One region of the Heyndrickxia sp. NPDC080065 genome, then DNA from elsewhere that is predicted to be linked to it. Evidence: a T-box and tRNA genes for the amino acid it is inferred to sense, from the RefSeq annotation. Region 1 holds a T-box; the other regions hold tRNA genes.
The links. A T-box is a leader RNA that pairs with one kind of tRNA and senses whether it is charged. The one in region 1 lies ahead of metG (methionine--tRNA ligase), so its partner is inferred to be a tRNA-Met.
Positions count from the first base shown of each region.

Region 1 (2,231 bases):
TCCTTATCAAAATAATTGACATCCTCGCTCTCTGTAAAACATTTCCTAAGAGGATGGAAATCACTTAAAACCATTTGTCCACCATCTTTTAATAATGAATAGAGAATAGTCATTAGTTTATCTATATCATTAAAATAATGTAATATTCCCCCTTCTAAATAAAGAATGTCAAAATATCCTCCAAACTTTCTGATGTCTATATCATAAATATCAGAAACAATATAGTTGATTGAGGCATTTGCAAATTCTGCTAATTCTAAAGCATATTTTTTATTTTCTTCCGAAATGTCAAATACTGTTACTTCAGCTCCTAATAATGCCAATGGAACTGCTTTTCTTCCGTTCGAACCACAAAGATTAGCGATCTTCTTTCCTTCAATATGTTCAAAATATTGTTTATGTTTTTTAAGATATGATTGTGGATTTTTTAATAGTTGAGCGGATTTTTCCTTTGGAGAACCGAAACTTTTATTCCAGAATTCGTATGCGCGATATTCCCACGCTTTTTTATTTTGGATGCTTTGTTTATTCATTTTTCATTCCCTCCGCTTTGACAAAAAGGATAATATCTCTTATTCGTTCTATTTATTGAATTATCCTGTTTTATGTACCATATAGAATTTTTCAAACTTTTTGTCTTTACTTTTAAAAATATTTTAGATATAATTCCATTAATTTCACCTTAATAAAAGCTATGATGAGGGAAAGTAAAATGACGATGTTTTCTGCAGAGAGCTTCGGTAGCTGAAAAGAAGCAAAACGACTCATTTGAAAATGGCCTCTGAGCTTCGTGCTGAACGTATTTTTTCATACTAGTAGGTTACGACAAGTGTTGGTACTTGTTACAAAAGCCACAGTATAAGAGGAAATGTACTTTTCTCCGTACTTGTAGAGACTAATGGTGTGAGCTATTAGTGAATTAAGGTGGTACCACGAGGATCCAAGCCTCGTCCTTATCTTTTCCAAGATAAGGGCGGGGCTTTTTTATTTGATTGGCTTTCCAAATCAATGCTTTTATATCTGAAAAAGCTTGTAGGGATGGGTTCAGCTAGATATACTTCGGCTTTACACAAATCCTACAAGTAATTTTATCTAACATATTTATTAACAAAGCCAGGTTATTAAAAAAGGAGGAAACAAAGATGAATGTTTTTATTGGCGGTGCATGGCCTTATGCAAACGGCTCTTTACATATAGGGCATGTTGCAAGTTTATTACCGGGAGATATTTTAGCGCGATATTACCGATTAACAGGAAAAAATGTACTTTATGTTTCAGGGAGCGACTGCAATGGAACTCCAATTGCTATACGTGCAAAAGAGGAAAATGTTTTACCTAAAGAAATTGCTGATTGTTATCACGAAGAATTCGAGGATTCCTTTTCAAAGCTTGGGTTTTCATTCGATTGCTATACAAGGACAGACTCTAACCATCACCATGAAATTGTTCAACAAATATTTCTGGATTTACTTGAAAAAGGCTTCATAGATAAAAAAGAGGTCGAACAAACCTATTGCCCAAGCTGTACACAATTTCTTCCTGATCGTTACGTAGAAGGAATTTGTCCTAAATGCGGCAATCCTTCACGAGGTGACCAATGTGATCATTGCTCAACAATATTAGATCCGCTGGATTTGCTTGAAAGAACTTGTAAAATTTGCGGTACCATTCCTGTTATAAAAAATACAGAGCATTTTTATTTCTTATTAAGCAGATTTCATGAAAAGCTTGTAAACTACGTAGCTACTACAGAAGACAACCATACATGGCGAGAGAATGCTATTCAACTGACAAAAAGATACTTGCAAGAAGGTCTTCATGATCGGGCAGCCTCTCGGGATTTACCTTTAGGTGTTAATGTCCCTGTTAAGGGATATGAAGATAAAAAGATATATGTCTGGATTGAAGCTGTATCTGGTTATCTTTCTGCAAGTAAACTTTGGGCAAAAAACAATCTTATTGATGATTCTCCGTTTTGGAATGAGAATACAGTTACTTACTATGTACACGGAAAAGATAACATCCCATTTCATACAATAATTTGGCCAGCAATCTTGATGGGTATTAATAATAAAGCATTACCGAAACATATCGTTTCCAATGAATATTTAACTTTAGAAAAAAGGAAGCTCTCTACAAGTAAGAACTGGGCTGTTTGGGTGCCAGATATACTTAAAACATACCATCCGGATTCTATACGCTATTTTTTAACAATTAATGCACCAGAGAAT
Region 1 is NZ_JBNNWS010000023.1:9,158-11,388, reverse strand. It holds gene ACQKP0_RS21980 (class I SAM-dependent methyltransferase) at 1-533, opposite strand, end outside; T-box leader at 686-958, shown strand; gene metG (methionine--tRNA ligase) at 1,104-2,231, shown strand, end outside.

Region 2 (2,231 bases), on a different contig from region 1:
AGACTGAAGCGACGCGAGCCGATAGCGCCCGGAACTAGACAAATAGATTCAAGGTTTATGAACCGTTATTTCTCCTATATCTAGTTTTGAGGGAACAATCCCTTAACTAAATACAAGTCTGGTAACTATGGCGAGAAGGTCACACCCGTTCCCATCCCGAACACGGAAGTTAAGCTTCTCAGCGCCGATGGTAGTTGGGGGCTCTCCCCCTGCAAGAGTAGGACGTTGCCAGGCTACGCCCCTATTGGGGCTATTATTTTGTCTGATTATATAGATTGGCCCGTTGGTCAAGCGGTTAAGACACCGCCCTTTCACGGCGGTAACACGGGTTCGAATCCCGTACGGGTCACCATTTTATTACATAAATTCATTTGTTGGAGGATTAGCTCAGCTGGGAGAGCACCTGCCTTACAAGCAGGGGGTCGGCGGTTCGATCCCGTCATCCTCCACCATTCATTTTATTTTTTATTACGAGCCATTAGCTCAGTTGGTAGAGCACGATCGAGTAAGCTGCGGAGCAAAACATCAGCGTACCAATCGAGCCGCATCTTGAATAAGCCTCCTGAGATTGGGACGTCGTAGATGCACAAAGTTAGGTAGATTTTTAAATAATAAATATTATCTTATTACGAGCCATTAGCTCAGTTGGTAGAGCATCTGACTTTTAATCAGAGGGTCGAAGGTTCGAGTCCTTCATGGCTCATAAAAGTTTTCTTAAGTAAAAAAACTTGCTATAATTGCGGAAGTAGTTCAGTGGTAGAACACCACCTTGCCAAGGTGGGGGTCGCGGGTTCGAATCCCGTCTTCCGCTCCAGATACCCTTGCCGGGGTGGCGGAACTGGCAGACGCACAGGACTTAAAATCCTGCGGTAGGTGACTACCGTACCGGTTCGATTCCGGTCCTCGGCACCAACGTTTTTCAATATTATGCGCCCGTAGCTCAATTGGATAGAGCGTTTGACTACGGATCAAAAGGTTAGGGGTTCGACTCCTCTCGGGCGCGCCATATTTTTCGGGAAGTAGCTCAGCTTGGTAGAGCACATGGTTTGGGACCATGGGGTCGCAGGTTCGAATCCTGTCTTCCCGACCAGTTCTAGTTTATATAGTATTATGGGGCCTTAGCTCAGCTGGGAGAGCGCCTGCTTTGCACGCAGGAGGTCAGCGGTTCGATCCCGCTAGGCTCCATTTTTAAAATCATGGCGGTGTAGCTCAGCTGGCTAGAGCGTACGGTTCATACCCGTAAGGTCGGGGGTTCGATCCCCTCCGCCGCTATCTTAATTAATATGATAATGGACCCTTAGCTCAGCTGGTTAGAGCAGACGGCTCATAACCGTCCGGTCGTAGGTTCGAGTCCTACAGGGTCCATTTAAAACGGAGGAATACCCAAGTCTGGCTGAAGGGATCGGTCTTGAAAACCGACAGGCGGGTTAAACCGCGCGGGGGTTCGAATCCCTCTTCCTCCGCCATATAATAATGGTCCGGTAGTTCAGCTGGTTAGAATGCCTGCCTGTCACGCAGGAGGTCGCGGGTTCGAGTCCCGTCCGGACCGCCATTAAACTAAAAAATTATATAGCTTAATAAGATGGAGGGGTAGCGAAGTGGCTAAACGCGGCGGACTGTAAATCCGCTCCCTCAGGGTTCGGCGGTTCGAATCCGTCCCCCTCCACCATTTTAGGGGTATAGTTTAATGGTAAAACGAAGGTCTCCAAAACCTTTGATGTGGGTTCGATTCCTACTACCCCTGCCAATATAATATTAAACATGCGGGTGTAGTTTAGTGGTAAAACTACAGCCTTCCAAGCTGTTGTCGTGGGTTCGATTCCCATCACCCGCTCCAAATTACATAAAGGGCCTATAGCTCAGCTGGTTAGAGCGCACGCCTGATAAGCGTGAGGTCGATGGTTCGAGTCCATTTAGGCCCATTAATAAAATATACGTTTCTAAACTAGCTATTTTTATTTAGCTAGTTTTTTATTGTTTAACGAAACAGTTTACTTCTAGCGGCAGCGGAAAATCCCACAAGGTTAAAAACTAGCCACTGAGGAAAGTATGATTTATTATTTTCTTCTCAATGAATATATAGTTCTACTTTGGTTACTAGGGGATTATTTCATTTAGAAGGGAACATTATTTCGGAATTGTGGACCATATCTCCGGTTCTGTGGACCATTTTTATCAGAATGTGGATCAAGTTCTTAGTACTGTGGACCGTTTCCTTCAGAAGGGATCTT
Region 2 is NZ_JBNNWS010000001.1:461,524-463,754, reverse strand. It holds rRNA gene rrf (5S ribosomal RNA) at 118-234, shown strand; tRNA gene ACQKP0_RS02185 (tRNA-Glu) at 278-352, shown strand; tRNA gene ACQKP0_RS02180 (tRNA-Val) at 377-452, shown strand; tRNA gene ACQKP0_RS02175 (tRNA-Lys) at 631-703, shown strand; tRNA gene ACQKP0_RS02170 (tRNA-Gly) at 740-814, shown strand; tRNA gene ACQKP0_RS02165 (tRNA-Leu) at 824-912, shown strand; tRNA gene ACQKP0_RS02160 (tRNA-Arg) at 930-1,006, shown strand; tRNA gene ACQKP0_RS02155 (tRNA-Pro) at 1,014-1,090, shown strand; tRNA gene ACQKP0_RS02150 (tRNA-Ala) at 1,113-1,185, shown strand; tRNA gene ACQKP0_RS02145 (tRNA-Met) at 1,199-1,272, shown strand; tRNA gene ACQKP0_RS02140 (tRNA-Ile) at 1,292-1,365, shown strand; tRNA gene ACQKP0_RS02135 (tRNA-Ser) at 1,374-1,466, shown strand; tRNA gene ACQKP0_RS02130 (tRNA-Asp) at 1,476-1,552, shown strand; tRNA gene ACQKP0_RS02125 (tRNA-Tyr) at 1,585-1,669, shown strand; tRNA gene ACQKP0_RS02120 (tRNA-Trp) at 1,674-1,747, shown strand; tRNA gene ACQKP0_RS02115 (tRNA-Gly) at 1,764-1,837, shown strand; tRNA gene ACQKP0_RS02110 (tRNA-Ile) at 1,849-1,922, shown strand.
Region 2: it encodes a tRNA-Met, which carries the amino acid that the T-box ahead of metG (methionine--tRNA ligase) is inferred to sense. The anticodon was not compared.

Region 3 (2,231 bases), on a different contig from region 1:
TTTAGTCGCGGAAGTAGTTCAGTGGTAGAACACCACCTTGCCAAGGTGGGGGTCGCGGGTTCGAATCCCGTCTTCCGCTCCAGATACCCTTGCCGGGGTGGCGGAACTGGCAGACGCACAGGACTTAAAATCCTGCGGTAGGTGACTACCGTACCGGTTCGATTCCGGTCCTCGGCACCATTTTTTTCGATAATAAGCGCCCGTAGCTCAATTGGATAGAGCGTTTGACTACGGATCAAAAGGTTAGGGGTTCGACTCCTCTCGGGCGCGCCATATATTCCGGGAAGTAGCTCAGCTTGGTAGAGCACATGGTTTGGGACCATGGGGTCGCAGGTTCGAATCCTGTCTTCCCGACCATTACACACTTTGGGGCCTTAGCTCAGCTGGGAGAGCGCCTGCTTTGCACGCAGGAGGTCAGCGGTTCGATCCCGCTAGGCTCCACCAATTTAAAATGTTATGATAATGGCGGCGTAGCTCAGCTGGCTAGAGCGTACGGTTCATACCCGTAAGGTCGTGGGTTCGATCCCCTCCGCCGCTACCATAGAGGACCTTTAGCTCAGCTGGTTAGAGCAGACGGCTCATAACCGTCCGGTCGTAGGTTCGAGTCCTACAAGGTCCACCATATTTATCTGGAGGAATACCCAAGTCTGGCTGAAGGGATCGGTCTTGAAAACCGACAGGCGGGTTAAACCGCGCGGGGGTTCGAATCCCTCTTCCTCCGCCATAAAAGAATTCATTTAATATCGTCGCGGGGTGGAGCAGTCTGGTAGCTCGTCGGGCTCATAACCCGAAGGTCGCAGGTTCAAATCCTGCCTCCGCAATTATGTAAGTTATTTTAAAACTTACTTGAAAAATTTTTGGTCCGGTAGTTCAGTTGGTTAGAATGCCTGCCTGTCACGCAGGAGGTCGCGGGTTCGAGTCCCGTCCGGACCGCCATTTATCATCCTAAGATTGGGACGATGGCGAACTATAATTGAATATAGGAATTATACATTATATGGCTCGGTAGCTCAGTCGGTAGAGCAATGGACTGAAAATCCATGTGTCGGCGGTTCGATTCCGTCCCGAGCCACCATTTAAAAGTATTATGGTGCACATCCATGCTTAAATGATACAACATGGCGGCTATGGCGAAGTGGTTAACGCATCGGATTGTGGCTCCGACACTCGTGGGTTCGATTCCCACTAGTCGCCCCATAATATAAAGCGGGTGTAGTTTAGTGGTAAAACTACAGCCTTCCAAGCTGTTGTCGTGGGTTCGATTCCCATCACCCGCTCCATATTTACATGGGCCTATAGCTCAGCTGGTTAGAGCGCACGCCTGATAAGCGTGAGGTCGATGGTTCGAGTCCATTTAGGCCCATTAGATTAATATATTCCCATTTTATTCCGCAGTAGCTCAGTGGTAGAGCTATCGGCTGTTAACCGATCGGTCGTAGGTTCGAATCCTACCTGCGGAGCCATTTTTATTTGGAGAAGTACTCAAGTGGCTGAAGAGGCGCCCCTGCTAAGGGTGTAGGTCGGGTAACCGGCGCGAGGGTTCAAATCCCTCCTTCTCCGCCATTAACGGCCCGTTGGTCAAGCGGTTAAGACACCGCCCTTTCACGGCGGTAACACGGGTTCGAATCCCGTACGGGTCATATTTTTGTAGATCGTATTTCTTTTTAAGTAGTTTAAAAGTTTTCTCTAGCAGAATCTTTTAAACTACTTTTTTTCGTTCAGGAAATAAAAAAATTCTCGCTTTTGGATAACTTTTTTATTAACCAAATAGAACAAAAAGAATCTTGTACGGTAAGAGAAAAACCGTTTCATTACCCGACTAGAGCAAAAAGTATCTAATACGGTAAATGAAGTTCGTTCCATGGCCTTTAAAGAATAAATAGAGACCATCAAGAAAACAAAATGTTACCATGTTATACATAGAATATATATTACTGAATTTTTTTTTGAAGTTAATATATAATAAGGTAGATAAGTGTTTAATAAGTTATGTTCATTGACGCAATCCATTTAGAGGTGTATCTTAAAGGTTGGATATTATTAATAAGCATATAAATTTTAGAAGATTATTTAATCGTACGTTTGTTTTTTGGGGGAGATTATTTTGACACGTATTAAACAGTCGAATATTGAAACTGAATATAAAGTTGCTGTAGATAGGGCTAGAAATAAAAAGAAAACTATATTGTTTAGTTATACTGAAAAACTAAATAATATTAACCCCCTTTCAT
Region 3 is NZ_JBNNWS010000014.1:522-2,752, forward strand. It holds tRNA gene ACQKP0_RS17055 (tRNA-Gly) at 8-82, shown strand; tRNA gene ACQKP0_RS17060 (tRNA-Leu) at 92-180, shown strand; tRNA gene ACQKP0_RS17065 (tRNA-Arg) at 197-273, shown strand; tRNA gene ACQKP0_RS17070 (tRNA-Pro) at 281-357, shown strand; tRNA gene ACQKP0_RS17075 (tRNA-Ala) at 369-444, shown strand; tRNA gene ACQKP0_RS17080 (tRNA-Met) at 465-541, shown strand; tRNA gene ACQKP0_RS17085 (tRNA-Ile) at 546-622, shown strand; tRNA gene ACQKP0_RS17090 (tRNA-Ser) at 632-724, shown strand; tRNA gene ACQKP0_RS17095 (tRNA-Met) at 748-821, shown strand; tRNA gene ACQKP0_RS17100 (tRNA-Asp) at 860-936, shown strand; tRNA gene ACQKP0_RS17105 (tRNA-Phe) at 1,000-1,075, shown strand; tRNA gene ACQKP0_RS17110 (tRNA-His) at 1,122-1,197, shown strand; tRNA gene ACQKP0_RS17115 (tRNA-Gly) at 1,207-1,280, shown strand; tRNA gene ACQKP0_RS17120 (tRNA-Ile) at 1,290-1,363, shown strand; tRNA gene ACQKP0_RS17125 (tRNA-Asn) at 1,389-1,463, shown strand; tRNA gene ACQKP0_RS17130 (tRNA-Ser) at 1,473-1,563, shown strand; tRNA gene ACQKP0_RS17135 (tRNA-Glu) at 1,569-1,640, shown strand; gene ACQKP0_RS17140 (isochorismate synthase) at 2,105-2,231, shown strand, end outside.
Region 3: it encodes a tRNA-Met, which carries the amino acid that the T-box ahead of metG (methionine--tRNA ligase) is inferred to sense. The anticodon was not compared.